One region of the Hydrotalea sp. GW822-HT8A01 genome, then DNA from elsewhere that is predicted to be linked to it. Evidence: riboswitches for the same ligand, from Rfam matches in the RefSeq annotation. Region 1 holds a riboswitch; each other region holds the start of a gene.
What was found. Region 1 has a riboswitch for cobalamin ahead of AC3QLY_RS02595 (TonB-dependent receptor plug domain-containing protein). Riboswitches for the same ligand answer to the same signal wherever they lie in the genome.
Positions count from the first base shown of each region.

Region 2: linked by a shared signal. The riboswitch ahead of AC3QLY_RS06145 (ribonucleoside-diphosphate reductase small subunit) and the one ahead of AC3QLY_RS02595 (TonB-dependent receptor plug domain-containing protein) in region 1 are both predicted to bind cobalamin.
Region 3: linked by a shared signal. The riboswitch ahead of metE (5-methyltetrahydropteroyltriglutamate--homocysteine S-methyltransferase) and the one ahead of AC3QLY_RS02595 (TonB-dependent receptor plug domain-containing protein) in region 1 are both predicted to bind cobalamin.

Region 1 covers NZ_CM179506.1:585,179-595,582, forward strand. The annotation lists gene AC3QLY_RS02565 (efflux RND transporter periplasmic adaptor subunit) at 1-462, opposite strand, end outside; gene AC3QLY_RS02570 (TolC family protein) at 523-1,986, opposite strand; gene AC3QLY_RS02575 (trans-sulfuration enzyme family protein) at 2,192-3,379, opposite strand; gene AC3QLY_RS02580 (APC family permease) at 3,397-4,740, opposite strand; gene AC3QLY_RS02585 (hypothetical protein) at 4,933-5,256, opposite strand; gene AC3QLY_RS02590 (TMEM175 family protein) at 5,225-5,527, opposite strand; cobalamin riboswitch at 5,625-5,815, shown strand; gene AC3QLY_RS02595 (TonB-dependent receptor plug domain-containing protein) at 5,949-7,883, shown strand; gene AC3QLY_RS02600 (DUF6580 family putative transport protein) at 7,899-8,504, shown strand; gene AC3QLY_RS02605 (ABC transporter substrate-binding protein) at 8,556-9,503, shown strand; gene AC3QLY_RS02610 (cysteine-rich CWC family protein) at 9,490-9,705, shown strand; gene cobU (bifunctional adenosylcobinamide kinase/adenosylcobinamide-phosphate guanylyltransferase) at 9,702-10,217, shown strand; gene AC3QLY_RS02620 (Dph6-related ATP pyrophosphatase) at 10,217-10,404, shown strand, end outside.
Region 2 covers NZ_CM179506.1:1,391,391-1,401,794, forward strand. The annotation lists gene AC3QLY_RS06125 (glycoside hydrolase family 13 protein) at 1-832, shown strand, start outside; gene AC3QLY_RS06130 (HAD family hydrolase) at 838-1,452, opposite strand; gene AC3QLY_RS06135 (PAS domain-containing protein) at 1,527-2,003, opposite strand; gene AC3QLY_RS06140 (ribonucleoside-diphosphate reductase subunit alpha) at 2,182-4,566, opposite strand; gene AC3QLY_RS06145 (ribonucleoside-diphosphate reductase small subunit) at 4,615-5,586, opposite strand; cobalamin riboswitch at 5,702-5,888, opposite strand; gene AC3QLY_RS06150 (hypothetical protein) at 6,116-6,457, opposite strand; gene AC3QLY_RS06155 (hypothetical protein) at 6,580-6,744, opposite strand; gene AC3QLY_RS06160 (class I SAM-dependent methyltransferase) at 6,794-7,390, opposite strand; gene trxA (thioredoxin) at 7,474-7,848, opposite strand; gene AC3QLY_RS06170 (TolC family protein) at 8,052-9,383, shown strand; gene AC3QLY_RS06175 (efflux RND transporter periplasmic adaptor subunit) at 9,405-10,404, shown strand, end outside.
Region 3 covers NZ_CM179506.1:1,434,876-1,445,279, reverse strand. The annotation lists gene AC3QLY_RS06355 (hypothetical protein) at 1-163, opposite strand, end outside; gene metE (5-methyltetrahydropteroyltriglutamate--homocysteine S-methyltransferase) at 303-2,630, opposite strand; cobalamin riboswitch at 2,805-2,995, opposite strand; gene AC3QLY_RS06345 (DUF3050 domain-containing protein) at 3,333-4,142, opposite strand; gene AC3QLY_RS06340 (hypothetical protein) at 4,818-5,123, opposite strand; gene AC3QLY_RS06335 (aldo/keto reductase) at 5,257-6,246, opposite strand; gene AC3QLY_RS06330 (helix-turn-helix domain-containing protein) at 6,400-7,296, shown strand; gene feoB (ferrous iron transport protein B) at 7,542-9,695, opposite strand; gene AC3QLY_RS06320 (hypothetical protein) at 9,824-10,404, shown strand, end outside.

The DNA.
Region 1 (10,404 bases):
TTCAAATTCCTGTCGGCTGATTACTTTGTCATCTAACAATTTTTTTTGGCGATTAAAATTTGCCTCAGTTTGTTCAACGGTTGCTTTTAAGCCTGCCAGGTTTGCCTGTGAATTGGCCACCTGTGCCTGTGCCTGTGCTACTACCGCAGCCACCTGATCGCGCTGTGTAACATATATGTCGGCATAAATTTTTGCCAATTCCTGGCCTTTCTTTACGGTGTCACCTTCATTTACATTGAGTGCAACCACTTCCCCACTAATATCAGGACTAATTTTCACTTCCACTTCCGGATAAATTTTACCACTGGCATTTACACTTTCAATAATGGTTCTGTTCTCGGCCTTTTCGGCAGAAACCTTAATGCCTTCATCTTTACCAATAATGCCGGCAGCTTTTAATCCCCATAAACCACCGAGTAGTATAACCAATATAATGATGGTCCAAAATAATTTTTTATTCATAATATTTTTTTATTATATGTTGATTGAGATGTTGGATGTCTTGTTGAAATATTTCGTTGCTTATAATTTTAAACCCATGCCTTTATAAAATTCTAATAATTTCATTTTGAAAATATAATCATACTCATTGGCTACCTGTTGCAATTTGGCTTTCAGTAAATTATTTTGATTGGTAATTAAATCAACCGTACCCAACATACCAATTTCATAACGTTTTAATGCAAAATCGTAAGCCTTCTGAGCACTCATTACGCTTTTTTTACCGGCAGTAAATTTTTCGAAAGCAGACTCTGCGTTGCTGTATGCTGTATAAATATTGTTTTTTAAGGTAAAATTTGCCTGTTCATTTTGCAACTGTGTGTTTTTGTAATTGAGCTTGGATTGCTGGTATGCAATTTTGCTTTGCCCATTGTTAAAAACAGGAATACTTAAACTTAAACCCAACCCCTGACCAAAGTTGTTGGTAATTTGATTACTCCATCCCTGCCACAACTGTCCAAAGTTTCTTTTAGACTGAGTAATAGAAATATTTGGACTTTGCACATAATAGGTATTGGTACCAATTTTTACAATAGGCTCTGCACCGGTTATTGGTGAATACCCATTGAAAGTGTACCCATCAATCTGATTAAAAGAATTATAAAAGTTGGTACCTAAACTTAGGCCAAACCCAAGCGTAGGATATAAAGCTGCTTTGGCTACCTGAATATTTTTTTGTGCAGCCTTTAACCGAAAGGCGTTACCCTTTTGTAAAGGCTGATTATTCAAAGCTAAAGCATACACAACTTCGGGTTGTAAATCTGCAAAGGATTCTAATGGTATCGTTGAAACATCTGGTGTATCTACTTCAAAGGGTGCAGCAGCATCCAAATTCAATACTGCTTTCAATTGTAAAACGCTTTGTAAAAAAGTGGTTTTAGCAGCAATGTAATTGCTACTATCATTGGCTAATTGTGCCTCTAGTTCAATTTGGTTCAACTCAGGCAATGCACCTGCATCTACCTGCTTTTTAGTAATATCTAACTGCGTTTGCGTTTGTTGAATTTGTACCTTACTAATATTAATTTGCTCATTGGCACTTAATACCTGTAAATAATAGGTAGCCACATTTAATGCCGCATCGTTCGATGCTTTTTCTACATCGGCCAAAGCCGCCTGTGCACTGAATTGAGCGGCAGAAACATTGCTCTTCAATCGATTCCAATTGTATAAAGTTACATTGCTATTGGCTTGTATATTTTGATACAAAGCCTGTGTATTGGTGTAAATATTGGTGGTTCTGTCAATTGACCGGCCAAATTGCACCCCAACACCCGTTCCTAACGAAACGGTGGGTATTTGAAATAATTTAGCCTGCTGTACCTGCAATGCAGCCAGTCTGGCCTGCACATCAGCCTGTTTTACAGAAATATTGTTTTTCATGGCATATTCTACGCATCGCTGCAAACTCCACTTGTCTTCTTTGTTTTGCGCATTGCTATACAAGAAGAGTAAGGAAAAACTAATCACCAAAAAATATTTCATGCATTATCGTTTGTGTCCATTAAAAAACATTCCCATACCAGTTAGATGCCTGATTCTCTATTTTATATGGATGTTTCGGAAAACTGCATTCCATACCTCCTTCAAATTGTTTAGCCCCCCGTTAACCAAAAACTATCTTCAATCAAACATCTTATTACAAAAATAACAGAATAGTTCAGGCACTCCGAAATTTTAGATAAATGGTTTATTGAGCAGGAGCAACGGCTTTTAGAAAGGCCTGTTGTAAATCGGCCACCAAATAATTGGCTTCTTCTAATCCAATATACAAACGAAGCATTCGGTGATTGGGGTTCATTTTGTTGTATTCATTTTTTGGCATACCGGCGCAACGGGGAATGATTAAACTTTCATAACCACCCCAGCTAACCGCCATTTTAATATGTTGCAGGGCATTACAAAATAATTCTATTGTTTCAAGCGCTACCGGCTTTAAAACAAGGGTACACAAGCCACAGGCGCCTTTCATTTGTTGCTGCGCCAATTCAAACTGCGGAAAACTGCTGTCGAACGGAAAGATAACCGATTCAACCATGGGCTCCTTTTTTAAATAACCAATAACCTGTTTCGTGGTTTGTGTAATATGCGCTAACCGCATGGGCAATGTTCTAAGGCCGCGAATTAACAACCAGGCATTAAAGGGCTGTATACCACTGCCTATATTCATATATTCACTATTAAAAATGCGTTGAATCATTGCGCTGTTACTACTTAAAACACCTGCTACCACATCGCTATGTCCGCTAATGTATTTAGTAGCCGATTGCAGGCTAATATCAATACCCATTGCAATGGGTTGCTGATAAACGGGTGTACAATAACTGTTGTCGATAACGGTAACAATGTTGTGCCGTTTTGCCAATGCTGCAACAGCACGAATGTCCTGCAGTTCATACGTCCAGCTATTGGGCGATTCTAAATAAAACAATGTGGTATTGGGCTGTAGTGCATTTTCCCAATTTACAATAGCTGTTCCATCAATATAGGAATGCGTAACACCAAAACGGGGTAAAATTTCTTCAAACATTTTTCTTGCCCAGGTATACACACCTGCCACACTTACAATATGACTACCTGATTTTACATTGGCCAGCACTGCTGCAAAAATAGCTGCAGCACCACTGTTAAACACCAAACAATCTTCCGCACCATCTAATGCAGCTAGTTTTTGTGTCAGCATTTTAACTGTGGGATTTAACCCACGGCTATAGAGCCAGGTATTGTATTCATCAGCAAAAGCTTCACGCAAATCCGCCACCGTTTTAAAGGAAAAATTAGAAGTTTGCACAATGGGTGGAGCCACCGCCCTGAAGTAGGCCTCATTATCTTCGCCCAGCTCATTTAAAATGTATGATAAAGAATAAGTATCTTCCATAGCAATTCAATAAATATTTAAATAATGGTTTCTTTTCGGTTTTGTTGTTTTTTATGAAACAGAAAATACAATGCAATAAATCCAGCCAATACCAAAATACCAACCAGCGCTGTATCAGGACTGTGAATAATAATGCTGATACAAACAAACACATAGGCAGCAATAAAAATAAGCGGCAGTAATGGATATAATTTCATTTTATATATTCCGGTGCCATCTAAGTGTTTTGTTTTTCTTCTTAAAATAAAAATGGTAGCACTGGAACCCACCATACCAAACGAATCTAAAAAAATAGTGAAATTTAAAATTCTTTCAAAGGTTTGGGCAAAGAATAAAATTACAATACACATTGCAGCAAATACCGTTAAAGAAACAGTTAACACCTGATTTTTATTATTTTGAACAGCAAATGCTTTAGGCAATGAACCTTCATCACTCATTGCATACATGACTCTTGGATTGCTAAGCAATAAGGCATTTACATAAGAAAGAACACCCACAAACAAAAAGAATGAAAAAATTTCAGCACCTCGAATACCAAATACATTTTGAATTAACACATAAGCAATTTCTGTTTCATTTTTCATCTGATGAAAACCGATAACCCGATAATAACTCAGGTTTACCAATAAGTACAATACAATAATGATGGTAATGCCCATAAAAATACCACGGGGCATATTTTGGGCCGGCTTGTTGATTTCATTACCAAAATTGATGGTTTGCTGATAGCCTCCATAAGTAAACGATACAGCTATGAGACTAATCCCTAAACTTTGAATCCAGCTCATATGTGGAGTGCTATCAGCCATAACACTTGCTGTTGCTACTGCCTGATGATATGGAAAAAACAAGGCCGCAATGAGTACCACTATCATTCCTATTTTAATTAGCATTAAAATATTTTGAGCCTTTGCACTCATACGCAAACCCATTAAATTAATACCATAAAACACTAAAATAGCCCCGGCACTGATAATGGCTTTATCAATATCCGTCCACTGATGACCGGGAAACAATTTTGTAATATAACCACTTCCTATTAATGCAACGCCACTTAGTGATGCAGCATTGCTGATTAAAATGATACAGTTAATGGCAAACGCAATACTAGGATGATAGGCTACTGAAAATATTTTATAATACCCGCCGGTAACCGGGTAACGGCTACCTATTTCCGCATATGTTAAAGCACCACAAAAAGCTATCAATCCACCCAATATCCATGCAGTAAAATAAACAGATGGCGTAATGGCATCCTTGGCAGAAGTAGCGGCGGTTCTGAAAATACCCATTCCAATTACCAGCCCTACTACAATCATGGTAAAGCTAAACAAATTCAGTTGTTGTTTTCCCTGCATGTTGCTAAAGTATGGCACTCAATATAGTAAAGAAATCAATGAAACACAGAAAAAGCTGTTCATTCTATAGGCCACTTTCTATCCATGCATAAATAGCAGGATAGATACCACCCTAAAAACCGACCCATGAATTGAACATAAAGCATCATTTTCCGGCAATAAGCAATGGCACATATCTGTTCAAAAAACAGCTCAATATATTGGTTTAGAAGTTGAGATGATTCTTTTTTCAATACGCCTGTCCGGCACAATCCAAATAACAGCTACTACCCCATATAAAAACAAAGCCACCCAGGCATTCCAAAATCCAACTGCAATGGCAATAATATAAATATAAACTGAAACTTTTCCCTTAACATCATTGTTTATGACTGCAGCTAAAGCAGCCTCTTTTCCATGCAATGCAATTAACGTACGAACCAAAATAAAGTAAGCAATGGCATTCATTAATAACACAAAGCCATACAATACCACCGGTAAACTTTCAAAATGATTTTCCCATCCATCCCGACACAAATGGTACCAATGACAACCAAAAAAACAAATACAAATTTTCAATAATATTTTGCCGTTTACAAGCGCAACACTTTGCATTAAATAAATGGTGGTGGTTACTCCAGTAAATTCCAATATAAATAAAACTCAAAATATAACTTAGCAATACCGGCCATATTGCTTGTAATGCACTAAATGTAGCAGTATGTGGCACTTTAAACTCTAACACCATTATGGTAATAATTATGGCTATTACGCCATCGCTAAAAGCTTCCAATCTTCCTTTTCCCATGGTGAATCATTCGGTGAAAAAAATGAAATTAAATAAAAAATGTACAATTCAAAGCAATTACTATTTTTGCCTTGTATTTGGTTCTTTTTATTGCATTGCAAGCCATTCTTTCAACGGTATGCATTGTGATAGAAGGATTAAAAGGGAAACCGGTGTAATTCCGGTGCTATCCCCGTAGCTGTAAGGGCCTCAGTAAAAGAGAAAGCGATAACAACCACTGTTCCTAAAACGGAATGGGAAGGTGCTAAAGCCCCAAGCCAGAAGACCTGCCAGATACAGCCTCATTGAAAAATGAGTTTGTCATTCACGGCTTTCGGGTGAAAAGCATGGAATGTAAAAGACTGTCTGCAGCAGTCAATTATATTTCTCCGTTTTTTTGTTTTCCTGAAAGCTCATTGTTTCATTTTAAAAACAATCAACAATGAGCAAAAAATTAACGCTCCTTCTTACATCCATAGCTTTGGGCTATGCAGCTTTTGCACAACAAGACTCTATGGCCACCCGCCAGTTAAACGAGGTGGTAGTAACCGCTTCTAAAACACCTATTAAAGAATCAGAAACGGGTAAAATTGTAACCGTAATTGATCAAAAAACCATTCAAAACCATGCAGGCAGCAGTTTAGCTGCATTGTTGAATACACAGGCAGGTTTTTTTATTAATGGCAGCAACAATGCATTGGGTACTAATTTAGATTTGTACTTCCGTGGTGCTTCTGGAGGCAATATGTTAATTGTGATTGACGGAGTGCCGGTGTACGACCCCTCACAAATCAACAATTCATTCGACCTGAATAATATTCCTTTAGACCAGGTAGAACGTATTGAAATTCTGAAAGGCGGACAAAGTACTTTATGGGGCAGCAATGCCGTTGCAGGTGTTATTCAAATTTTTCTAAAAAAAGAAGCCAAAAAGAAAATGGCCCTGAATGCCAACGCATCTTATGGCACTTATAACACTTTCAATAGTGGTGCCGGCATTAGCGGCTCGCTTAAAAAATGGGATTATTTGGTGCAGTACAACTACATTAAAAGCGCCGGTTTCCCTGCTGCTTATGATAGTACGGGTAAGCAGAACTTTAAAAAAGATGGTTTTGAGCAAAGCAGCGTAATGGCTGAAACCCGTTACCATTTTTCACCTTCATTAACAGCAAAAGCGTTTGGCAATTTTAGCCATTACCAAACCGATTTACCTGCCGGTGCTTTTACCGATGAAAAAGATTATACCCTTAACAATAAAAATAATTTGGGTGGACTGGCATTAGATTTTCAACACAAAAAAGTAAACTGGACTTTACAGGGAAGTTACCAGCAGACCAACCGCCATTATGTAAACGACAGCACTTATGTTTCGAGCCCTTATTACAATTATTCGAACCAGCAATATAACGGCAATACCACTACGTTAGAAACCTTTGGCAGTATCCGTTTCCAAAAACATATTCGCCTGGTTTCGGGTATTCAGTACCAACATCAAAACACCAGCCAAAGCTATTTCAGTACCGGACCTTACGGACCCTACACCTCTGAACTGGGAAAAGACAGCGCCAATGTTAACCAGCTTTCGGCGTATGCCTCTTTGCTGTTGCTGAATATTCATGGGTTTAATTTTGAAGCCGGTGGCCGCGTTAACCACCATTCCATTTATGGTAACAATGCAACTTATACCCTTAATCCCTCATTTGTAATTGATGAAAATACCAAGTTATTTATTAACATTTCATCAGGCTATAATATTCCTTCGTTGTATCAATTGTATAGCGCTTATGGCAACAAAAATTTAAAACCTGAAAGCAGTACTACTTATGAAATTGGACTCCAAACCCAAAGCACAGATAAAAAAATGAGCCTGCGCCTTGCTGCATTTAAAAGAGATACCAAAAACCTGATTATTTTTTATACCGATGCCAATTACAACAGCTACTACATCAATCGCGACCAACAACACGACTATGGCTTTGAAGTAGAAAGCAATACACAAATTGGTACAATTGGCACCTGGAGTAATAATCTTACCTATATTGACGGGCATGGCATTCAAAATGGTGTTAGTGTAAACAACCTGTTCCGACGTCCTAATTTTGTGATGAACAGTGTACTTACCCTTTCGCCCGTAAAAGGCTTTACCATTGCACCGGCCTTTAAATACGTAGGTACTCGTTTAAAAGGGCCTTATGATATTGGACCTGATTTACAGCCCGCTTATTATACTGTTGACTGTTTTATCAGCTACCGGGTTAACAAACAAATTCGCCTGTTTACTTCGCTCAACAATATTACCGACCAACAATATTTTGATATTGTAGGCTATAACAGCAAACGCTTTAATATGATGACAGGGGCTTATTTTAACTTTTAAATTAAAACAATCGTTATGTCTATTCAAAAATTCAATCCGGCAACAGCAATTGTATTGTTGTTTATTTTATTAGCCGCTGCTTTGCGTATTTGGAATGCAGGCAGTACCCTATCGCCTTTGGCCAATTTTACGCCCATTGGTGCCATGGGGCTATTTGGTGGTACTTATTTCAATCAGCCCTGGAAAAAATATGCATTTCCTTTAGGTGCTCTTTTTTTTAGTGATGTGATAATGATGCATACCATTTATGCAGGTTACGGTAACGGGTTGCTGTACAAAGGATGGATATACACTTATCTTGCATTTGCAGTAATTGTTTTAATAGGCACATTGATTAAGCATGTAAAAATGAGTACGGTAATCACCGCGGCATTTGCGGCTGCACTGGCACACTGGATTATTACAGACTTACCCGTTTGGTGGTTTGGTGGATTAGATATCAGAAACGGCCAACGCTTACAGCGCAATTGGGATGGGTTTGTTCAATGTTATGTTCAGGCTTTACCCTTTTTAAGGAATATGCTGGTAGCCAATATTGTATACGGCGCCATTTTTTACGGCAGTTTTGAATGGCTGCAAAAAAAATATCCGGCCTTATCAGTGCATGCGGTTTCAAAATAATAAACGTACAGGGCTTGCTGCAGTAGCCCTGTTTTTTCTTAAACCCATACTATGCTAAAAATTGTTTCCTTTTTGCCGGCCGCCACACAAATGATATATGATATGGGCCTCGACCATATGCTCTATGGTATTACCTTCGAATGTCCTGAACCTGCCCTTTCTCAAAAACCCAAAGTGGTTCGCTGTGTTTTAGAAGACAACCATTTAAGCAGCACTGAAATTGATACTATTTTTTCTGCTGCGAAAGCATCGGGAAAAAGCTTGTATTATGTGGATGAAGATTTACTCCAACAAATAGACCCCGATATTATTTTTACACAGGATGTTTGTGAAGTATGTCAGATTGATACGGCCTGCACTGCCGCTGCCATTGCCCGATTGAAGAAGCAACCACAGTTAATTGCCTTAACACCGCAAACACTGCAGGATGTGTATCAAACTGCCATCACTATTGCTACTGCCATAGGTAAAGAAGAAAAAGCATATCAGTACCTGGCACAACTGCAACAAACCACAAACCATATTTTAGATAAACTTCGTCAGCACCAAATGCCGCTTAAAACCGTGGCATTGTTGGAATGGATACAACCCATTTATAATTGCGGACATTGGATTCCTTACCAGATAGCCATGGCCGGTGGCATAGACATGCTCAGCCATCCCGGTGGCGATTCCATTGTTACCCCCTGGAGCAAAATTGTACGTTACAATCCGGAAATTATCATCATTGCACCCTGTGGCTTTTCCATTCATCGTGCAAAAGAAGAAATACATCTTTTAACTCAATTTCCGGAATGGAATGGTTTAAAAGCAGTACAAAACCGGCAAGTTTATCTGGCCGATTTTGATTTGTTTACCCAACCCAGTGCCGGAACACTTGTTAACGGTATTGCCTTGCTGGCAGCATTATTTCATCCCCAATTATTTCAGATTCCTGCATCATTGCAACATAAATATCTTCAGCTTTATCCCCAAACCTTTGCTTATGCCACACCATGAAGAAAAATTATGCGCCCGCTGCCAGCAACCTTTTGAATGTAAAGTGGGCGATATAACCCATTGCCACTGCACTGAAATTACATTAACAGATGCGGAAAGATCTTTCATTGAAAACCGTTACAGCGATTGCCTTTGCAAAGCATGTTTATTGGCACTAAAAAACAAATATATTTTATTTAAAGAAAAATATTTTTTACCATGATTATTTTAATAACCGGTGGAGCCAGGAGTGGCAAAAGTAATTATGCGCAAAATCTGGCATTAAATATGAGCAACAGCCCGGTTTATGTTGCCACGGCTAAGGACTGGGGAGATGATTTCACCGAAAGAATTCAACACCATAAAAATAACAGAGGAAAAGAATGGATGAGTTATGAAGAAGAATTTGAAGTGAGCAAACTGCCTATTCAGGAAACAGTTGCAGTAATAGATTGCATTACGCTATGGCTTACCAATTTTTTTATCAAAAACCAAAACAATATTGATACAGCACTAATAGAATTTAAAAAAGAAATAATAGCCATCCATCAAATGCCGGGTACTTTTATCATTGTAAGCAATGAGATTGGAATGGGTGTTCATGCAGAAACGGCCATTGGCAGAAAATTCACGGATTTACAAGGCTGGGCTAACCAATTCGTGGCCTCACTGGCCGATAAAGTGATTTTTATGGTGAGTGGTATTCCTGTAATCATAAAAGAAACAAATCAATAATGGCACATCTATCTGTTTTTAACTGGAGTGGCGGCAAAGACAGTGCATTGGCACTTTATAAAGTTTTTCAAAATACTGAATGGCAGGTTGGCGCATTACTTACCTCTGTAAATCAAACTTATAATCGGGTGTCTATGCACGGTGTTAGAAGTATATTGTTAGAACAACAGGCTGCCGCCATTGGCAT
Region 2 (10,404 bases), 810 kb from region 1:
GAATATTGCTTATGCTTTTAATGGGGTAGACCTTGCGAAGCCTAACGGATACAGCTTGTTGCAATTTAAATCGATTTTTTCGCAATGGGATAGTGCTTTTGAACACAGTGGGTGGCTGGCTGTTTTTTTGGCCAATCATGATCAGGCCAGAATGGTGAGCAGATTTGGAAATGATCTACCACAGTTTAGAACCCATTCCTCACAAATGCTCTCTACTTTTTTACTTACCATGCGGGGCACTCCTTTTTATTATAATGGGGATGAATTGGGCATGACCAATCCCAAATTTTCATCCATTCATGATTATCGGGATCAGGTAATATTAGATGAATACAAGCATACACAAATGACGGGCGGCAATGTGCAAGCACTGCTGAAAAATCTTTCTTTTGGAGCAAGGGATAATGGCAGAACCCCCTTTCAATGGGATAGTTCCAGAAATGCAGGTTTTACAACCGGAATGTCCTGGATTGGCATCAATGCGAATTATAAAACAGTGAACGTTGCTGTTGAAGAAAATGACCCGAATAGTTGTCTGCATTATTTTAGAAAATTAGTACAACTGCGTAAAAACAACCCAACCCTGGTTTATGGCAAATACACATTGCTGGATAAAGCCAATCCACAGGTATATGCATACCTTAGAGAAGATGCTGCCGGTAAATTTTTGATACTATTGAATTTTTCTGCTAAAGATGCGGTATTTAGTAGTCCTACATTATCTGCTAAAGCAAAAGTGGTATTGGCCAATTATGTAAAAACACCTATAACTATCACATTAAAAAATAAAATGCCCTTACGCCCTTATGAAGCCATGGTGATTCGATTATAGAACAGTTATAACGGTATATCTAACACCGTTAGTGGTGCTTTCAGGTGTATGGTTTGTAATCCTAACGAATGGGCTGTTTGTATGTTAGGTAACGTATCATCAATAAATAAAGTTTCTTCCGGGGCTAAATTTTGTTCCTGTAAAATAAGTTGAAATCCATCTGCATCCGGCTTGCGCATTTTTATTTTGTGAGAATAATAGGCTTTTTTGAAATAGCGGTTAAAATTGTCTTTGCCGGTATCACGTTTAAACATTTCCATGAAACAATCGTAATGAATTTGATTGGTGTTGGAATACAGAAAAACATCGTATTTATTTTGTATCAAATTGAGCCATTCAATTCTTTCGGGTGGAAAGTTAATTAACATAGCATTCCAGGCATGGGCAATGGCTTTGTTTGTTGCCAGGATACCTGTTTGTTTTCTGAAAGCATCATAAAAATCATGTGTTGCAATGGTGCCGGTTTCTAAAGCTGCAAAAAGGCTATTGGAGTGGGTTTGTGAAAAGAAACTGTAGAATTGTGTGGCACCTAGTTGTTGAAATGCCTCATTTGTTTTTTGAAAATCGAGGTTTATGAAAACACCACCTAAATCGAAAATAATATTTTTAACTAACTTCATACTACAATATTAAATCAAATTATGTTGATACAATACAGTAGTCAATAGCTGAAGTAATGGTTTAAAAATATTGATTAAGCTGCTTTTTCAATAGCCATAAAATTTACCAACCTGCCTGATTGGTTGAATATGGGGAAGCCTTCAATATGGCAGGTATATATACTGCCGTTTTTACGATAATTTACTAATGAGGTTTGGAAAGGTTGCAAGGCATCAATAGCCATTTTAATGGCTTTACGTGTATCAAGAGAAGTGGCCGGCCCCTGAAATAGCGTTGGGCGTTGGCCTATTACTTCATGGGGCCAATAACCATTCATGGTATGTAAGTTTTCAGTGGCGTGAATGATGTTTAATTGGGTATCGGTAACTATAATGGTTTTATCTTCCCAAATTAAGGCTTCCTGAAAAGCAGCACGCACTTCTTTCCATTCGTTCCGGTACATAATATTTTGTAGTGCTTCCAAATCTTTTTTTAATTGCTTGCGCCGTTCTATTCCTTCTAATACAATATCCCAGCAAAGCAAAGGATGTGGCGTTGGGTTGTTCTCCATGAATTTATTTTTCTGATGTTTAGTAAAATTCATTGTTATTCTTCGCCTAAGTATATTCTGTTATCCTTTCAGTCTAAAAAAGCCTTTAATCATTGAACAAACTTCAATATTTTAATTGATATAAAAAAACAGTTATATAATTTATAACGGTTTTTTAAAAAGTATCCATTTGCTGATTTTATGAGCCGCAACTAATACATCCTTCCTGCATGGTGCAAACAGCGCCTTCTGTTATGGTGGCTGTTACATCGGTTTCGGCTGCAGCTTCTGCCACTGGTATTACCGGTTGTGCAGTAATTTCTGCCTGTTTCTCTACAGTAAACTGAACAGCCTGTGTGGCTGCCTGTGACCGCAGATAATACATGCCTGTTTTAAGGCCTTTTTTCCATGCATAAAAATGCATAGAAGTAAGTTTGGATGAGTTGGGAGCATCTACAAACAAATTCAATGATTGCGATTGGCAGATAAATGCACCTCTGTCGGCAGCCATATCAATAATATTTCTTTGTTTAATTTCCCAAACTGTTTTGTACAATTCTTTAATATCTGCGGGTATTTCTGCTATGTTTTGAATAGAACCATTGGCCGCAATAATCTTCGTTTTCATGGTGTTATTCCACAAACCCAATTGAATTAAATCTTTCAGTAAATGTTTGTTTACTATGATGTATTCACCGCTTAATACCCTTCTGGTATAAATATTAGAAGTGTAGGGTTCAAAACATTCATTATTGCCGAGTATTTGCGAGGTAGAGGCTGTGGGCATGGGTGCAACCAGTAATGAATTGCGAACGCCATATTGTTTTACTTCCTGCCTCAGTGCTTCCCAGTTCCAACGGTTAGAAGGGGTTGCATCCCACATATCGAACTGGAAAATACCTTTTGATAAGGGTGAGCCGGCAAATGTTTCATAAGCACCTTCCTGAATGGCCAGGTCTTTACTGGCTGTCATGGCAGCAAAATAAATAGTTTCAAAAATTTCTTTATTTAACATTTTAGCTAAGTCACTTTCAAAAGGCAGGCGTAATAAAATAAACACATCTGCCAACCCCTGTACACCTAAACCAATGGGGCGGTGTTTTAGGTTTGAATTTCTGGCTTCTTCTACCGGATAATAATTATGATCAATGATGCGGTTTAAATTAATGGTAGCGGTATAAGTAACCTCATATAATTTTTCGTGATTAAAACTGCCGTTTTCTACAAAGCGTGGCAATGCCAGCGAAGCCAGATTACATACCGCCACTTCTTCAGGCGACGTGTACTCCATAATTTCAGTACATAGGTTACTGCTTTTAATGGTGCCTAAGTTTTGTTGATTGCTTTTGCGGTTGGCAGCATCTTTATACAACATATAAGGTGTGCCGGTTTCTATTTGCGATTCCATTATTTTAAACCAAAGCTCTTGTGCTTTAATGGTTTTGCGGGCCCTGCCTTCTGCTTCATACTGTGTGTACAATTTTTCAAAAGCTTCGCCCCAGCAGTCGCTTAAGCCGGGTGCTTCATTAGGGCAAAATAAACTCCATTCTTCGTTGGCTTCTACTCGTTTCATAAACAAATCGGGAATCCATAGTGCATAAAATAAATCTCTTGCCCGCAATTCTTCTTTGCCGTGATTTTTTTTCAGGTCTAAAAATTCAAATACATCGGCATGCCAGGGTTCTAAATACACTGCAAAGGCGCCTTTTCTTTTACCGCCTCCTTGGTCTACATATCGTGCTGTATCATTAAATACCCGCAGCATAGGCACAATGCCATTGCTGGTGCCATTGGTGCCGCCAATATAACTGCCCGTAGCACGTATATTATGAATGGCTAATCCAATACCACCCGCACTTTGCGATATTTTTGCGGTTTGTTTTAATGTATCATAAATGCCATCAATACTATCTTCTTTCATGGTTAACAAAAAGCAGGAGCTCATTTGTGGTTTGGGTGTGCCTGCATTAAACAGGGTAGGTGTAGCATGGGTAAACCAGCGCTCACTCATTAAATGATAGGTTTTAATGGCGCTTTCTACATCTTTTTTATGAATACCAATGGCTACCCGCATATACATGTGTTGCGGCCGTTCTACAATTTTGCCATTGATTTTAAGCAGGTATGATTTTTCTAATGTTTTAAATCCAAAATAATCAAAGGCAAAATCGCGGTCATAAATAATGGTACTGTCTAATAATTCTGCGTTGGTTTCAATTACTTCCATTACATCATCTGCTATTAATGGCATTTTTTTTCCGGAATGTGTATCAGTGTAATTGTATAAAAGCCGCATGGTTGCAGAAAAACTTTTGATGGTGTTTTTGTGTAGATTGCTTACGGCAATACGTGAAGCCAGAATAGCATAGTCGGGGTGCGTAATGGTGAGCGATGCGGCGGTTTCGGCAGCTAAATTATCTAATTCTGCAGTGTGTACGCCATCGTAAATACCCTCAATGGTTTTTTTGGCTACATCAATCACATTCACCATTGGGCTAAGGCTGTAGGATAATTTTTGTATTCGTGCGGTTACTTTATCAAATTTTACGGTTTCTTTTCTTCCGTCTCTTTTTATTACGTGCATGGTCAAACTATTTTAATTGAAATTATTTTATTGGGATATTGAATTACTTTAAAAATCCTCATCCAATGAAAAAGATTGTGATACATTGTTGGTACTCATTACACCGGCTTTTTGATAGTCGCCCACTCTTTTTTCAAAGAAATTGGTTTTGCCTTGTAGCGAAATCATTTCCATAAAGTCGAATGGATTGGTGGCATTGTACACCTTTGGGTAGCCCAGTTCAACCAACCAGCGGTCGGCCACAAATTCAATGTATTGTTGCATTAATTTGGCATTCATACCAATTAAATCTACCGGTAGTGCTTCCGTAATAAATTCTTTTTCAATGGTCACTGCATCAGTAATAATGCTTTTTACCTGTGCTTCCGATAATTTGTTTTGCAGCATTTTATACAACAGGCATGCAAATTCGCAGTGCAAACCTTCATCACGTGAAATCAATTCGTTACTGAAAGTTAATCCGGGCATCAAACCTCGTTTCTTGAGCCAGAAAATAGAGCAGAAGCTGCCACTGAAAAAAATGCCTTCTACGGCTGCAAACGCAACCAGTCTTTCTGCAAAATTGCCATTGGTTATCCAGCGCAAAGCCCATTCTGCTTTTTTCTTTACGGCAGGCACAGTATCTATGGCATGAAATAATCTGTTTTTTTCTTCGGGATTTTTAATGTAAGTATCTATTAACAACGCATAGGTTTCTGAGTGAATGTTTTCCATCATAATCTGAAAGCCATAAAAACAGCGTGCTTCCGGCAGTTGAACTTCGCTCATAAAATTAACCGCTAAATTTTCATTGACAATTCCATCGCTGGCTGCAAAAAAGGCGAGGATATGTGAAATAAAATGGCGTTCGCCGTTATTCAGGTTTTCCCAATCTTTTAAATCTGAGCTCAAATCAATCTCTTCTGCGGTCCAGAAACTGGCTTCATGTTGTTTGTATTTTTCCCAAATAGCCGGATAGTTAATGGGCAGAATTACAAAGCGATCTTTGTTTTCTTTCAATAAAATTTCATCACTGCTCATAGTATTACAATTTTTTTGTTTTATGAATATTCGGTGCTGAAGTGGTTGTTATATAAACCGGAATAAGTGGTTGCCGGCCTATACTGAACTAACCTGCTTTTCGCCCGAAAGCATTGCTATGTGTTGGTTTAAGGCAGGTCTTCTGACTTCCCATGATTTGGCTACCTTCCCATTTCTTTTGAAACAGTGGTGTGTTTTGCCAAAACATTTGAAAATGGGTAACAGCTACGGGGATAGTTCAGGACTTACACCTGATTCCCTATTCATTCCATGTGAAGGAAACCCTAAACCGAGCAGCAAAATAGTTAAGCTTGGGTTTAAATGGCAAAATTGTTATTAACCCCATGTTGAAAACATATTTCTCTTCAAACAAAAAAAACTGCACTAATCTTTTTTGTTCAATCCACCTCATACAAAGGAATGATTTTTTTTAACGAATACAATTTGTGGAAGGCCTGTGAAAAATTTTTGGATTCAATACTTTGGAGATATTGGGTTTTCAGATAAAATATATCGAAAAATAATGGAATTAGGATGGGATTTTAATTTGAAGTGAAGCTGCCGCCGGTTTTAGTTCATCCTCAGAAAGTGTGTTGGTTTCTATGTTAATGAGTAATCTATCGTTTGCTAAAAAAATTAATTCGTATTTATTGTTGTTTTTTTGATATGTTTCCATGTCTTTTTGCCCCATAAAATCAATTGATTTGGTGTAGCCGTCTTCTGATTCGGATTGAATATTCATTTTTGTAAGATGATTCAGCGAATAAATACCTGCTCCGGCATCGCCTGCACAATCAAATAGCGTTAATTTAATTTTTTGGCTGCCATCTTCGTTTTTATAAGTAGCATCTGCGGTTGAAAAGCCCATCATGTGGGTTGCCTCAAAACTGCTTCTTTTTAAGTTGAGCAATTGTTCGGGTAATAAAGCATTGTGCTGACTGGTAGTTAGTGGAGGTAGTTTTTTAATTCATTTACTTTTTGCCCCATTGCCTTTTACCGGCGGCATCTGAAAGGCCGGCCATTCAGGTCAACATCAACTTTTGTTGTATCGTCATCGCTGGTAATGGGGGTTTTGTGTTTGTTTTGCAGGCAGTTGAAAATGCAATCAATACAATTACAAGCAGCAATATTCTTTTCATAAAAAAGTTGATGTTCCATGCATCAAAATTGGTGCATTGCATAGCCTATTCATCCACGCAGTAATAAATTACAACTTCTGGGCTACTAATCGCAACACATCGGCACTGCCTGAATGAAATTTTCCTTCTGAAAGGATTACTTCTTTTTGGCCACAACTGATAATATGTAATAATTGAAAATCGGCACAGAGTGTGGGTGCATCGTATAATAAATTAGGATCGGTTGGTCCTCCACTTTTATGATGTATTTGTTCTTTGCTGAAAGATTCTACCACTAAGTAACCACCGGGTTTTATGGAGGCTACTACATTGGCGTGAAACTTTTTTCGGAGGGGTTCGGGTAAATGCACATAAATGAGTGCTACCGCATCATATTGTTTTTCCGGAACATAATCATTGATATCTTTTACTTCATAATGAATAGTGACACCCAATGATGCTGCACGTTGCAGTGCTTTTTCTTTTGCTACTGCACTGTAATCAAATGTATCAACGGTACACCCTTGCTGTGCAGCATAAATGGCATTGCGCCCTTCGCCTTCGGCGGGTAATAATATTGTGCCCGGTTTGTTGTTATCAATAAATGTTTTGAAAAACTGGTTTGGTTCTAATCCATACACTGAGTCATTTTCTGCATACCGTTGGTCCCAAAAATTTGTCATCATTTTATTCTTTTTTCAATATCACCCATTAACAATAAAAATAGCGGGCACAATTATTACAATATAACCCGGGTTCTCACTTTTCTTTATTTTTCTTCACTTGCAATAGGCAGTAATTCTTCTTCAATTACCTGTTTAAATACTTTTTTGGGTAAAGCACCGGGCTGCATCATGGGTTGACCTTCTGCCGGTATGAATAAAAAAGTAGGTATGCTTTGAATGCCAAATACGCCAGCCAGTTCCTGTTCTTTTTCGGTATCTACTTTATAAACAATCAGTTTTCCTTCATATTCATTCGATAATTCCTCTAAAACAGGAGCTACCATTTTGCAAGGCCCGCACCAGTCTGCATAAAAATCAATAATAGCAGGCAAGTTGCCTTTGTATTTCCATTCCTGTTCTTTGGTATAATCAAAAACAAAGTCTTTGAATTCCTGGGTGGTTAAATGTTTCGTTGCCATTGTAAAATTTTTAGCGAAGTTACAACATCAGTTTTTGTTGTTTGGTGATGTTTATCACATAATGGGTTGTATAACCGGGCAAAAAGAGGAACCATTATTTGCTGTTTGTTTAAAAAAAGGAATTTTTTTTGGGTGATATATGTCACAGTACAGGCTTTTTGCTGATGATAGTTTTGCATCAAATTTTTAACACGATGCTAAGAATGAAAAGAAAGTATGCAGTCAGTGCCTTCATTGGCGTATGTTTAATGTTGTTCAATCATCTGGTATCAGCGCAGGATAGTACGCAGGTTTTAACCTTGGCCGATGCTATTACAAGGGCATCTTCCAATAACAAATCAGTACAACTGGCAGGGGTTGACGAACAAATTGCTCAAAGCAATTATAAACAAACCGATGCCATATTTTTACCACAGGTTGGAGTTTCTTATACAGCTATGAGTACCAATAATCCCTTGAATGCATTTGGATTTAAACTGCAGCAAAAATCCATTACACAGGCTGATTTCAATCCTGATTTATTGAATCATCCTTCTGGTACACCAGATTTTTCCACCCAATTATCTGTACAGCAACCGCTATTAAATTTGGATATGTTGTATATGCGGAAAGGTGCAGCTAAACAATCTGAATTGTATCAGTTTAAAACAAAGCGTACAAAAGAATATGTTACCTATGAAGTACAGAAAGCTTATCTGCAACTTCAGTTGGCTTATGATGCAGTGAAAGTGTTGCAGGAAGCGGCACAAACTGCACATGCCATGTACCAGCTCACCAATAATTATTTTAATCAGGGTCTGGTTCAGAAATCTGATGTACTGAATGCACAGGTGCATGAAAGTATGGTAACCACCAATTTGGCCAATGCAAAAAGTAATATTAGAAATGCAAGTGACTATTTAAGTTTTTTGATGGGCGTACCTGCAGGCTTGGTATATGTGATTGCCGATAAAAATATTGATGATATTATCGTTGCAGATACAGCTATAAAAGTTCCGGATGCACGTGCCGATTTTATGGCTATGAAAACCGCAATAGAAGCCAGTAATCTGATGATTAAAAGCAGCAAAATGAGTTATTTACCTAAGCTGAATGCTTTTGGAAATTATCAACTGAACGATAGCCGCATGTTTGGCTTTGGTGCCAATGCTTATTTGGCCGGCATACAACTTTCCTGGAATATTTTTAATGGTAACAGAACCAAAAATACCATTGTTACCAAAACATTGGAGCGCAATAAGCTGGAACAACAATTGGCACAACAAAAAGACCAAAGTCAATTAGAACTCAATAAAACTAATCGCGATTTACAGGATGCCCGGTTTCAAATTGAGCAGCAGCACGCTGCCATTCAACAGGCTGCAGAGGCTTTGCGCATTCTGCAAAACAGATACGAGCAGGGCTTAGTAAAAACTACTGATGTGCTGATGGCCGAAACACAACTGGCACAACAAAAATTAGGACTGGCACAGGCACAGTATAATTACCAGTCAACCAAAGCTTATATACAATTTTTAACTACAACCACTCATTAATAAAAATTTCAAAAAATAGCTATGAATAAAAATGTAAAGACCACTACCGTTATGTTGGCAATGACAGGCCTGTTTTTTTCTGCCTGCTCATCTAATGAAAAAAAGCAGGAAAATACAACTGCGATTCTTCCGGTTGAAGTAAAAATGGCCTTACCCAATGCTGCAACCCAAAATGCATTGAGTTTAGGCGGACAAATAGAAGCGGTGCAAAGTGCCAATATCAGCACACGTGTAATGGGTTATATTACATCAATGAAAGTAAAAGTAGGTGATCACGTAACACAAGGTCAGTTATTGGCTACCATCAGCAATCAGGATATGTTGGCCAAAAGAGCACAGGCCGATGCCATGATTGCAGAAGCAGAAGCTGCATTAAAAAATGCACAAAAAGATTACGATCGCTTTACTGCATTGTACCAACAACAAAGTGCTTCTGCCAAAGAGTTGGATAATGTTACTTTACAATACAATGCTGCCAAATCAAGAGTAGATGCTGCCAGGCAAATGCGTAATGAGGTAAATGCCATGTTAGCTTATACCAGTCTAATAGCTCCATTTAGTGGTGTTGTAACACAAAAAATGGCCGATGCAGGTAGTATGGCCAATCCCGGAATGCCATTGTTAACCATTGAAAAATCAGGCAGTTTTCAGGTAAGTATTGCAGTGCCGGAATCGCAAATTAACAATATGCACATGGGTAACGTAGTGCCATTATACATTCAGGCCATTAATAAAACCATAAAAGGAAGCATTACACAAATAAGCCAGAGTGCACAGTACACCGGCGGTCAGTATATTGTTAAAGTAGCCATTCCCGAAAATGAAAAAACTGGTTTATATGCAGGCATGTATGTAACCGCACAATTGCCTGTTAAACAAACTACAAATGTATTGAATACAAGCAACGATGCTGTAATGGTTCCCGTATCTGCTATTTTTTATAAAGATGAACTAACCGGTTTGTATACAGTTTCAGCCAATCATACTGCTTTATTACGTTGGGTTCGCTTAGGTAAACAAA
Region 3 (10,404 bases), 850 kb from region 1:
TTACTGTATCGGCCATAGCGTTACTGTGTCTGTATGCTGCCTTTTCTGTAATACCTATATTGATGGGCATTGTGTTAGTGTGGCCATAAGTTGCATAAAAATAGGCACAGGTATAGCCACAGCACATTAATGCTTTTGATTGATGCATGTTAGTGTACTGCACAAAAAGCGAAAAATTTAAAACAACTCATACAATCATATAAACAAATAGCAGTATCAATTGACTATGATAAATAATATTTAATTATTTAATAAGTTATAATTAGGTAATTACAGTATGCAATTACCTAATTATCAAATTATCAATTTTTAGGTTGATGGACAGATAATCGCAACTCTTTTGCAGCATTTACCATTTCTACCAATGCTTTTTTTGTTTCATCCCAATGCCTTGTTTTCAGACCGCAATCAGGATTTACCCATAGTTTCTCAGCAGGTATAAACGCTTTTGCTTTTTCCATTAATGCTATCATTTCTGCTTTAGAAGGAACCCTTGGCGAATGAATGTCATAAACACCGGGACCAATTTCGTTGGGATATTTAAAATCGGCAAAAGCATCCAGTAATTCCATTTGTGAACGACTGCATTCAATTGTAATCACATCAGCATCCATGTCGGCAATATTTTGAATGATGTCGTTAAATTCAGAATAGCACATATGTGTATGAATTTGTGTTTCATCATGTACACCACTTGCCGATATTCGGAATGCTCCAACAGCCCATTGTAAATATTCCTGCCAATTTTCTTTTCGTAATGGTAACCCTTCACGAATGGCTGGTTCATCTATCTGTATAATTTTTATACCTGCTTTTTCCATATCCATTACTTCATCACGGATGGCAAAAGCAATCTGTTTACAGGTTTCACTGCGTGGTTGATCATTACGAACAAAACTCCATTGCAAAATAGTAACAGGGCCTGTAAGCATTCCTTTAACACATTTTTGGGTTAACGATTGAGCGTAAGAAGTCCACCGCAATGTCATTGGTGCAGGGCGGCTTACATCGCCATAAATAATTGGTGGCTTTACACAACGGCTGCCATAGCTTTGTACCCAGCCGTCTTGGGTAAATGCAAATCCGTTTAATCGTTCACCAAAGTATTCCACCATATCATTGCGTTCAAATTCTCCATGCACCAATACATCAATACCCATTGCTTCCTGCCAACGGATGGCCTCTGATATTTCTTTTGCAACTAAATCATCGTATTGCTCTTGTGTAATTTCGCCTTTTTTAAGCTTAGTCCTCCAACTTCTTACCTCGGCAGTTTGTGGAAATGAACCGATAGTAGTAGTGGGGAACATGGGTAATTGCAAGGCTTTACGTTGCTTAATTTTTCTCAAAGAAAAATCATTGAAGCGCTGTGTATCTTTTTCAGTAATAGCAGCAACACGTTGTTTTACGCTCTGATTGTGAATAAGAGTTGATATTTTCCTACTTTGATGTGCCTCCATATTTTCCTGCAATTTTAAAATTGCATCTGCCTGATGTTCCTTATTTGCCAATTGTTTCAGCGTTACCACTTCGTCAATTTTTTGTTTTGCAAAGGCAAGCCACTGTTTAATTTCAGGTTTTAATGTTTTATTGTTTGTTTCTAATTCCAGATCGCAAGGTGAATGGATTAATGAACAAGAAGGAGCAATCCAAATCCTTTCTACTCCAATTATTTTAACTGCTTTATCAATTAATGCAAGCGACTGCTGAAAATCATTTTTCCAAATGTTTCTGCCATCCACTAAGCCTAATGAAAGATTGGTTTTTGTTTTCACAAAATCAGTTGCTAAGATATCGTCTAACTGTGATGGGCAGCGTACCAAATCAAGATGTATTGTTTGCACAGGAAGGCTTAATACGGTTTGTAGATTTTGCCCATAACATTCAAAATAGCTTGTTAAAATTATATGAAGGCCGGGTAATTTATTCTTTATTTTCTGATATGTTTTTACAATAATTTGTTGTTCTGATTGGCTCAAGTCAAGTGCTAAACAAGGTTCATCAAATTGGATATAGTGGGCATTAGCATCATCTAATTTTTTCAATATTTCCAAATAAACAGGCAACAGTCTTTCGATGAGTTCAAGCCTGTGAAAGCCTTCTCCTTTTTCCTTACCCAAAAGTAAGTAAGATACTGGCCCCAGTAGTACAGGCTTTGCCTGAATACCATTTGCTTTTGCTTCTAAAAATTCATTTAACACTTTATTTGAATATAAAGTAAATTTTTGAGTGGCAGTAAATTCAGGAACAATGTAATGATAGTTGGTATCGAACCACTTAGTCATTTCCATGGCAGTAACATCATAGCCATCTTTTTGGTAACCTCTTGCCATTGCAAAAAGCAAATCAATGTCTGGCAATTGTTTCGTTTCCATCAATGAATGATACCTTTCCGGAATTGCTCCAACCATTAAGCTGATATCCAATACATGGTCGTAAAAAGAAAAGTCATTGCAAGGTATCAGGTCAATACCTAATTCTTTTTGTAATTGCCAGTTTTGCTGGCGAATGGTTTTACCTGTTTGCAGTAATTGCTGTACAGGAATTTTGCCCGACCAATATTGCTCGGAAGCTTTTTTGAGTTCACGTTGGCTGCCTATCCTCGGGTAGCCTAAGTTGTGTGTTTGCATTTTTTGATGCTTTTAAAATGATGAAATCAGTTTAAAGCTCTTTTGCTAAACCTCATAATGTTTTGTAGAAGAAGTGAAAGAAATGGTATGCACACAATGAATCCTGCAAGAGTCAATAATCCTGCAAAATAATGGGCACATCAATTCTGACTGTCTGCTTCATTCCACGAAAGCATTGTCAACACGGTAAAGGCAGGTCTCCTGACTTGTAACATTTTTACCGTCCTTCCCATCTCGCTCAAGGCAAAACAGTGGATACACAAGGGTAAAAATTTAACGTTACTTACAGTTGCGGGACAGTTTGTGATTTGCACACAATTCCCTATTAATTTACGTTAAGTAAAACCTTTTCCGTTTGATGAAGAAATGTAGTAAAGAACTATTTGAATACAAATATATTATAACTTTCTATTAAAATTTCATCTCTGCAATTTTACCCTAAATCAAATCAAGCCATACATGTGTTATCGATTAGCCTTTCTTTTGTTTTTTTTGTCAACTTTAGTATTATTGTTCCTACTATTGTGACTATATAACACAAAACTTTTATTTAGGGTTTTATCCTTTTAACAGCAATTGAATATAACATTCATTCCGAAATCAATACCTTTAAAAATGAATGGTTGGTAATATTAACGGTTATCACGATAGCAAACCATTATTTATTATTTATGTCTGAAGCATTTCAGCTTACCTGCACCATTATTCTGCTTTTACAACGTTTAAGCTGGCAGTTGTTGTTGGTGCTATTATTTGTTTATAAACACCATCCCACAGGCTTATACGCTTTTGTAAAGAGGTAATAATTGCCTGTTCTGCTTCTTTCCAACGTTGTTCATCAGTACCACATAAGTTTGTTGTCATTTGCAGGGCAAGCTGGCTATGGTGGTTGCCGTCAACTTCAATGTGCCTTTCCAGATAATATTTGAAAATTGAGATACTTTGTGGAAAGTTTTTATGTATATCATTAACCATTGAAACAAACATCCCCGGAATTAAATCTTCGCGCCCAAATGTAAAGATGGCTGATTGCAAATAATCTTTTTGGCTGTTAATGATTTCAAATGTAAAGTCAACAAATTCACGTGCTGCTGATGGCACCTCAGCTGCTGCAAATGCAGTAACCATATTACCGGTATTTTTTAACACGCGGATAAATGTTTCCATTGGCTTAGTATCGGCGCCACATTGCTGCATGGCATCCAAATAAAGTTCAAAATGACTTTTTCTATGGCCAAAACTATCCATATCAGACTCTTCCCCCACTACTATTTCATTGATAAGGTATCTTGTATCAGCAGCACCTTTGGGAAACCAGGGGATGACAGTACAGGTTAAATTATTTTGTAATGTTTTTAATAATGACATGAAGTCCCAAACAGCAAAAACATGATACTGCATAAAAACCTTCAGGTCATCCGTATTCCTAATGGCTGCATATACTTTATGCTGCATGATTTGTTGTCTGTAAGGCTCTATTGCCTTTTTTATATGCGCTATTGATTCGTTCATCTTTTAAATGTATTAATTTTATTAATTATTTAAATTAAGTATGCATTGTTTTTTTTGAAGCATGCAAAGTAATGAACAAATCATCTGCACAAAAATTTAATTAAGAGTAGGTAGATAAGAAAAAGCTATCGATCAATTGATACGCCCATGCTGCAATAAAGATGATAGTAAACTTAAGTTGATTGTTGGTTCCTATGAGGCCAACAGCACACAAATAATTATGTTAGGCAAAATTTCTTTCATTTATTTTGATGAATCTACAATTAATGATAGACAAATTCAAAAATGACATCACTATTTTTTATCAAATAATTTTTCTGCATTTTTCTGCGAGTTCAGCGGGAAAAAAATCTTCCGCAGATAGCGCTGATGGATCAATCATTTACATTTTAATCCAACTCCCTGCCTTTTGCGCCTATACTTTGCGGGCTTTGCGTGAAAAAATAAACCACAACGGTAACAGAGGATTACACAGAAAATTTTTTACTTATTTTTAAAATCAACCTATTCTGTAGTTCATCTGCGGATTCATCGGAAAAATCATCTCCCGCAGATAAAGCTAATTTACGCTGATGAGAGTTGGTTCATTGTCATTTCTATGCATTGCTGAATGCATTTATTTTATTCTTTGAAAAAAATGCCGATATCCGTCCGATACCGGATGATCATCACAAATCAATTGATTATTTTGAATAGAAAAAGCTGTTCCATTTGGCCCAAACCATAGCTTGCCGGATGTAAAATTGAGGAGATGTACAATTTTTTATAAGTACTGTCATAAGTAATAAAAAATTGATCATTTGATTGTATGGTGCCATTTTCGGAAAGCGTATAAGTAGAGACTTGTTGAAAAGTTAATATAACATGGGTATCCGAAGCTGTAATTGTTTGTACAGCAATACCGCCAATGGAATACTTCCATTGCCATTGCCCTATTATATTGTTATTGGTTCCAACCGCTTTTTTGCAAAAATTGCTCATGCATACCATTATAATGCATGCTAATAAAACTTTTTTTGCATAACCATCGTTTTATACATGATCATTTTAAACAGTAATTCGTTGCATATAATGGGTACAAATTGATGAACAGTTATAAAATTTATTGTATACTTTACAACCCTGTTGCTCTTTCCAACATTTCAGGATACCGATCACCCAAAATTTTTATTTGTGCAGAAGCCTCTTCTATTGCATTCAATTCTGCTGCTGTAAACGCAATAGCAGCTGCACCATTGTTTTCTGTAAGACGATGCAATTTTGTTGTTCCCGGAATGGGTACAATCCAAGGCTTTTGGGCAAGTACCCATGCCAGTGCAATTTGTGCAGGCGTAGCATTTTTTTGTTGTGCAAATTTTTCGATTACATCCAGCAACGCTGCATTTGCTTTACGAGCTTCTTCCGTAAATCTTGGAAGATGATTACGAAAATCGCCTGCTTCAAATTTTGTATTTGCGTCTATCTTCCCGGTAAGAAATCCTTTTCCAAGCGGACTAAACGAAACCAACCCAATTCCCAATGCTTCAATGGTTGGAATAATTTCTTTTTCATGTTGTCTTGTCCATAGTGAATATTCACTTTGTAATGCACTTACAGTTTGCACAGCATGTGCACGGCGAATGGTATGGGCACCTGCTTCAGATAAACCAAAATATTTAACCTTGCCTTCTTTAATTAAATCCTTCACAGTTCCGGCAACATCTTCAATCGGCACTTTGGGATCAACACGATGCTGATATAATAAATCAATCACATCAACCTTTAATCTTTTGAGAGAACCTTCAACCGCTTTTTTTATTTGTTCCGGTTTACTGTTTACACCCGCCATTTTACCATTCTGAATATTGAAACCAAATTTTGTTGCAATGATAACTTTGCCCTTGTAAGGTTCAAGCGCTTCACCAACCAGTTCCTCATTACTATAAGGCCCATATACTTCAGCAGTATCAAAAAAATTAACACCTTGCTCTACTGCTTTGCGAATAAGATGAATGGCATCTGCTTTTTGCGGAAATGGATAATAGGAAAAGCTCATTCCCATACAACCCAAACCAATTGCAGAAACTTCAAGTCCTTCATTTCCTAATTTTCTTTTTTGCATCATTCAATTTTAATGTTTATGCAAAGGTCTTCGTATTTTTTTGCATGAATGGTATATAGATTACGGATCGCTGTACCAATATTACTGATGATGCAATACACACTCAATAACAGAAGCATAAATCAGTAATTTTACATTTGATGAAACAATAGTGTTATGGATAAACTACGCCGATTTGATACAATTAGCGATTACAATGCTTTCAACAATACTGAAACACTCCACCCGCTGGTTAGTGTGATTGATTTTTCAAAGGCAGCACCAAGACAAGGTTCCAGAATGTATTTTGGCTTTTATACTATCTTGCTAAAAGATATAAAATGCGGTGATTTGCATTATGGGCGGCATACTTACGATTACCAGGAAGGCACCCTGGTATTCATTGCACCGGGACAAGTTGCCGGGATCGATAGCAATGCTGAAACATACCAGCCCAAAGGCTTTGGACTTGCATTTCATCCTGATTTAATTCATGGCATTTCGCTTGGCCGACATATTCAAGACTATTCTTTCTTCGGCTATCAATCGAATGAAGCATTACATTTATCAGAACGAGAAAGGAAAATTGTATTGGATTGTTTTTCAAAAATTGAATATGAATTAGAACATGCCATTGACAAACACAGTAAAAGATTGATTGTGTCGAATATTGAACTGTTTTTGAACTACTGTACCCGTTTTTACGACAGGCAATTTATTACCCGTGACAATGTACATAAAGGCATTTTAGAAAGGTTTGAAAAAGTATTGAACGCATATTTTCAATCTGATAAGCCACAAACCATTGGTTTGCCTTCAGTAGCTTATTGTGCCGGCGAGGTACATTTATCAGCAAACTATTTTGGCGATTTGATAAAGAAAGAAACAGGCCAAACAGCACAGGAATATATACAATCAAAAGTAATTGATGTGGCAAAAGAAAGAATATTTGACCATAGTAAATCAATCAGTCAAATTGCCTATGATTTAGGCTTTAAGTATCCCCAGCATTTTAACCGTTTGTTTAAACAACGGGTTGGGCAATCCCCAAACGAATACAGAATGCTGAACTAAGTATCCCCCCCATTAGTTATTCAAAAATTATTGGTAATAGTTAAAACTTAATCTGACAGTTATTAAATTTGATAACATGACGCCGTAGATGCCAGCCGAAGTGAAGTACTATTTGTGAATGGCAAAAAAGCAAGCTATATTTTTTGTATTTGCACCAACCATAATAGCGACCAAAGCTGGGAACCCAATAATGAAGCCTGGGAATTAACCCGAAAGATTTCTAAACTATTGTGGGATTATTATCATTAAAAAATGTGGTAAACAATGAAACTCATTATATAGGCCAGTCCCGTCATGTATACAAACTGAATAACCGGCCATTTCCAACTGCGGGTTTCACGTTTTACAACAGCCAGTGTGCTCATGCACTGCATTGCCAGTACATAAAACACCATTAATGATATTCCTGCAGGCAATGTGTACACTTTACTGCCATCTGAATACTTAGCCTGCTGCATTTTTTCACGCAGTGAAACATCTTCTTTCCCTTCTTCTACTGAATACAAAGTGGCCATTGTTCCCACAAAAACCTCCCGTGCCGCAAAAGAGGTAATTAAAGCAATGCCAATTTTCCAATCAAAACCCAAAGGGCGGATAACAGGCTCAATGGTTTTACCCAAAATTCCGGCATAGGAATGTTGTAATTTTAGTGAAGCCAGCTCTCTTTGCAGTGCTGCCTCCTGCTGTGGTTGCTGTTGTATTAAAGTGGTATATTGTGCATCTAACTGTTGCATTTGTTTACCCGGACCATAAGCACTTAAGAACCAGAGCAACAAGCTGATGATCATAATTACTTTTCCGGCATCCCGCACAAAAATCTTTGCTTTTTCAACCATAGTAATGCCAACATTCTTCCAACGGGGTGCCCTGTAAATAGGCAATTCCAAAATAAAAAAGCTTTTTTCATTCATCTTAATAAAGCCTTTCAATACAGCACTTACAATTAAAGCCATTACCAAACCCAGCAGGTATAACCCCATCATTACCAAGCCTTGTAAACTGAGGAATCCGAAATAATAAGTATTTTTTATAACCAGCGAAATTAAAATGGTATACACCGGCAAGCGGGCACTGCAACTCATTAACGGGGTAACCATAATGGTTAAGAGCCTTTCTTTTTTATTTTCAATGTTCCGCGTACTCATGATTGCAGGAACCGCGCAGGCAAATCCGCTAATCATGGGCATTACACTTTTCCCATTCAAACCAACCTTCCGCATTAATTTATCACTCAAAAAACTAATTCGCGCCATATAGCCGGAATCTTCCAAAATGGTAATTAATCCAAATAAAATCATGATTTGTGGAATAAATACCATAATTCCGCTCATCCCTGCCACTATTCCATTAATCAATAAATTACTCCACCAAGCATCCGGCAATGTATTACTTAAATAATGACTCAATTGAGTGAATGACCATTCAATTCCATCCATTGGGTAACGAGCCAGCCAAAATATACTTTGAAACAGAAGAAACAGTACAATTAGTAAAATTAAATAGCCCCAAACCCGATGCAAAAAAATATTGTCTAAATGATTGGTAAATAACTTTTGTTCTAACGGATCGGGCTCTACCACATTTTTTTGCAGTATTTGTTTGATGCGCTGGTATCGTTTTAAAATTTCTTCTGCCTGTGTTTTGGTAGGATTAAAATTGTTTTTTTGTTCAATATCTTCTATTGCTTCCTGCAGGTGCTGCGGTAAAGGGAAATTTTCGTGATTAATTAAAAAATGGATGGCCGCATAATCACTTAACTGTGGGAACAACTGTTGTACAGATTCAATAGCATTGCTGGCAACGTTTTTATTATCTATAAAATCGCGGGATGGAATGGAATATTGTTGTTTGGCTACCATTCCAATCACTTTTCGTAAATGTGCCAGCCCCTTATTTTTTCTTGGATTAACAGGCACAACAGGCACACCTAAATCAGCTTCAATGCCTGCCACATCAATTTTAATTCCTTTTTTGGCTGCCAGATCGTTCATGGTTAATGCCACTACCACCGGCCTTTTTAAATCGATGATTTGTGAACAGAATAGAAAATTTCGTTTTAAATTACTGGCATCGGCTACCAGCACAATAATATCTGCATTCAAATCTACATCAGCATTCATGAGCACTTTATAGGCCACCCATTCATCTGCCCTTCTTGGATACAATGAATAAGTGCCCGGCAAATCAATCAATTCAGCCTTTAATGACCCGTCAATATCCAATATCCCGGTTTTTTTATCAACCGTTACCCCCGGAAAATTACCTACCTTTTGGTTTAAGCCGGTTAATGCATTAAACAAAGAGGTTTTTCCACTGTTTGGATTTCCTACTAAAGCGATGCGTAATAATTGTTGTTGCTTCACGTGCATGTATAAGTAAGCAAAATTAACGGTAGCCAAAGCTATGCTGTTTCGAGGTTGGGAAAAGAATATTTATACACCTTAGTACACAAATTGCTGATGCCTGTTACTTTTGTATACGATTTTATCTGAAAGCATCCTGTCACCTTCAAAACTATTCAACGATTTTGGAAAAAATAATTTTATGGCCTTTTGAAAAAACACCACCTATTGTTTGCATAATGATTGTAGGGGTACTTTTTTTCCCATCGGCCACACAAGCACAATTCAAAAGAAAGAAATTAAGAGAAGAAAAAGCGGCTGCGGCTCAATTGAAAACTGAAGTGATGCATCATTTAATACAATTGCATGCAATAGAACCGCAAAGTATAGCCGGATATTTTCAAGCTTTTATGGAGCAGAAAGGCGCAACCCCTTTGCATAACAGTACCTTTACAGATAGCTTTTCCATTCATGAGGGGAATGATTATCAAAACCCCAATACCTATCTCTCCTTAAATGGGGTACAGTTACAAGCCGGCACTGATTTTTTTCCACTGCATTACAGTTCAAATAGGCACATTAGCGGTTCAGCTGCACCTGCATTGAATGAAAATGGAGCGCCCTGGTTCAGAAATTTGGCAGATATTATCAGTGAACATGCCGGTGATCAACAGTTTGATTGCGCGGAATATTGCATCAGTGAATCAAAACGAGCTGTTGCAAAAGGGGCTACTGCTTTATTGTTTTACAACACTGACCCCACTTT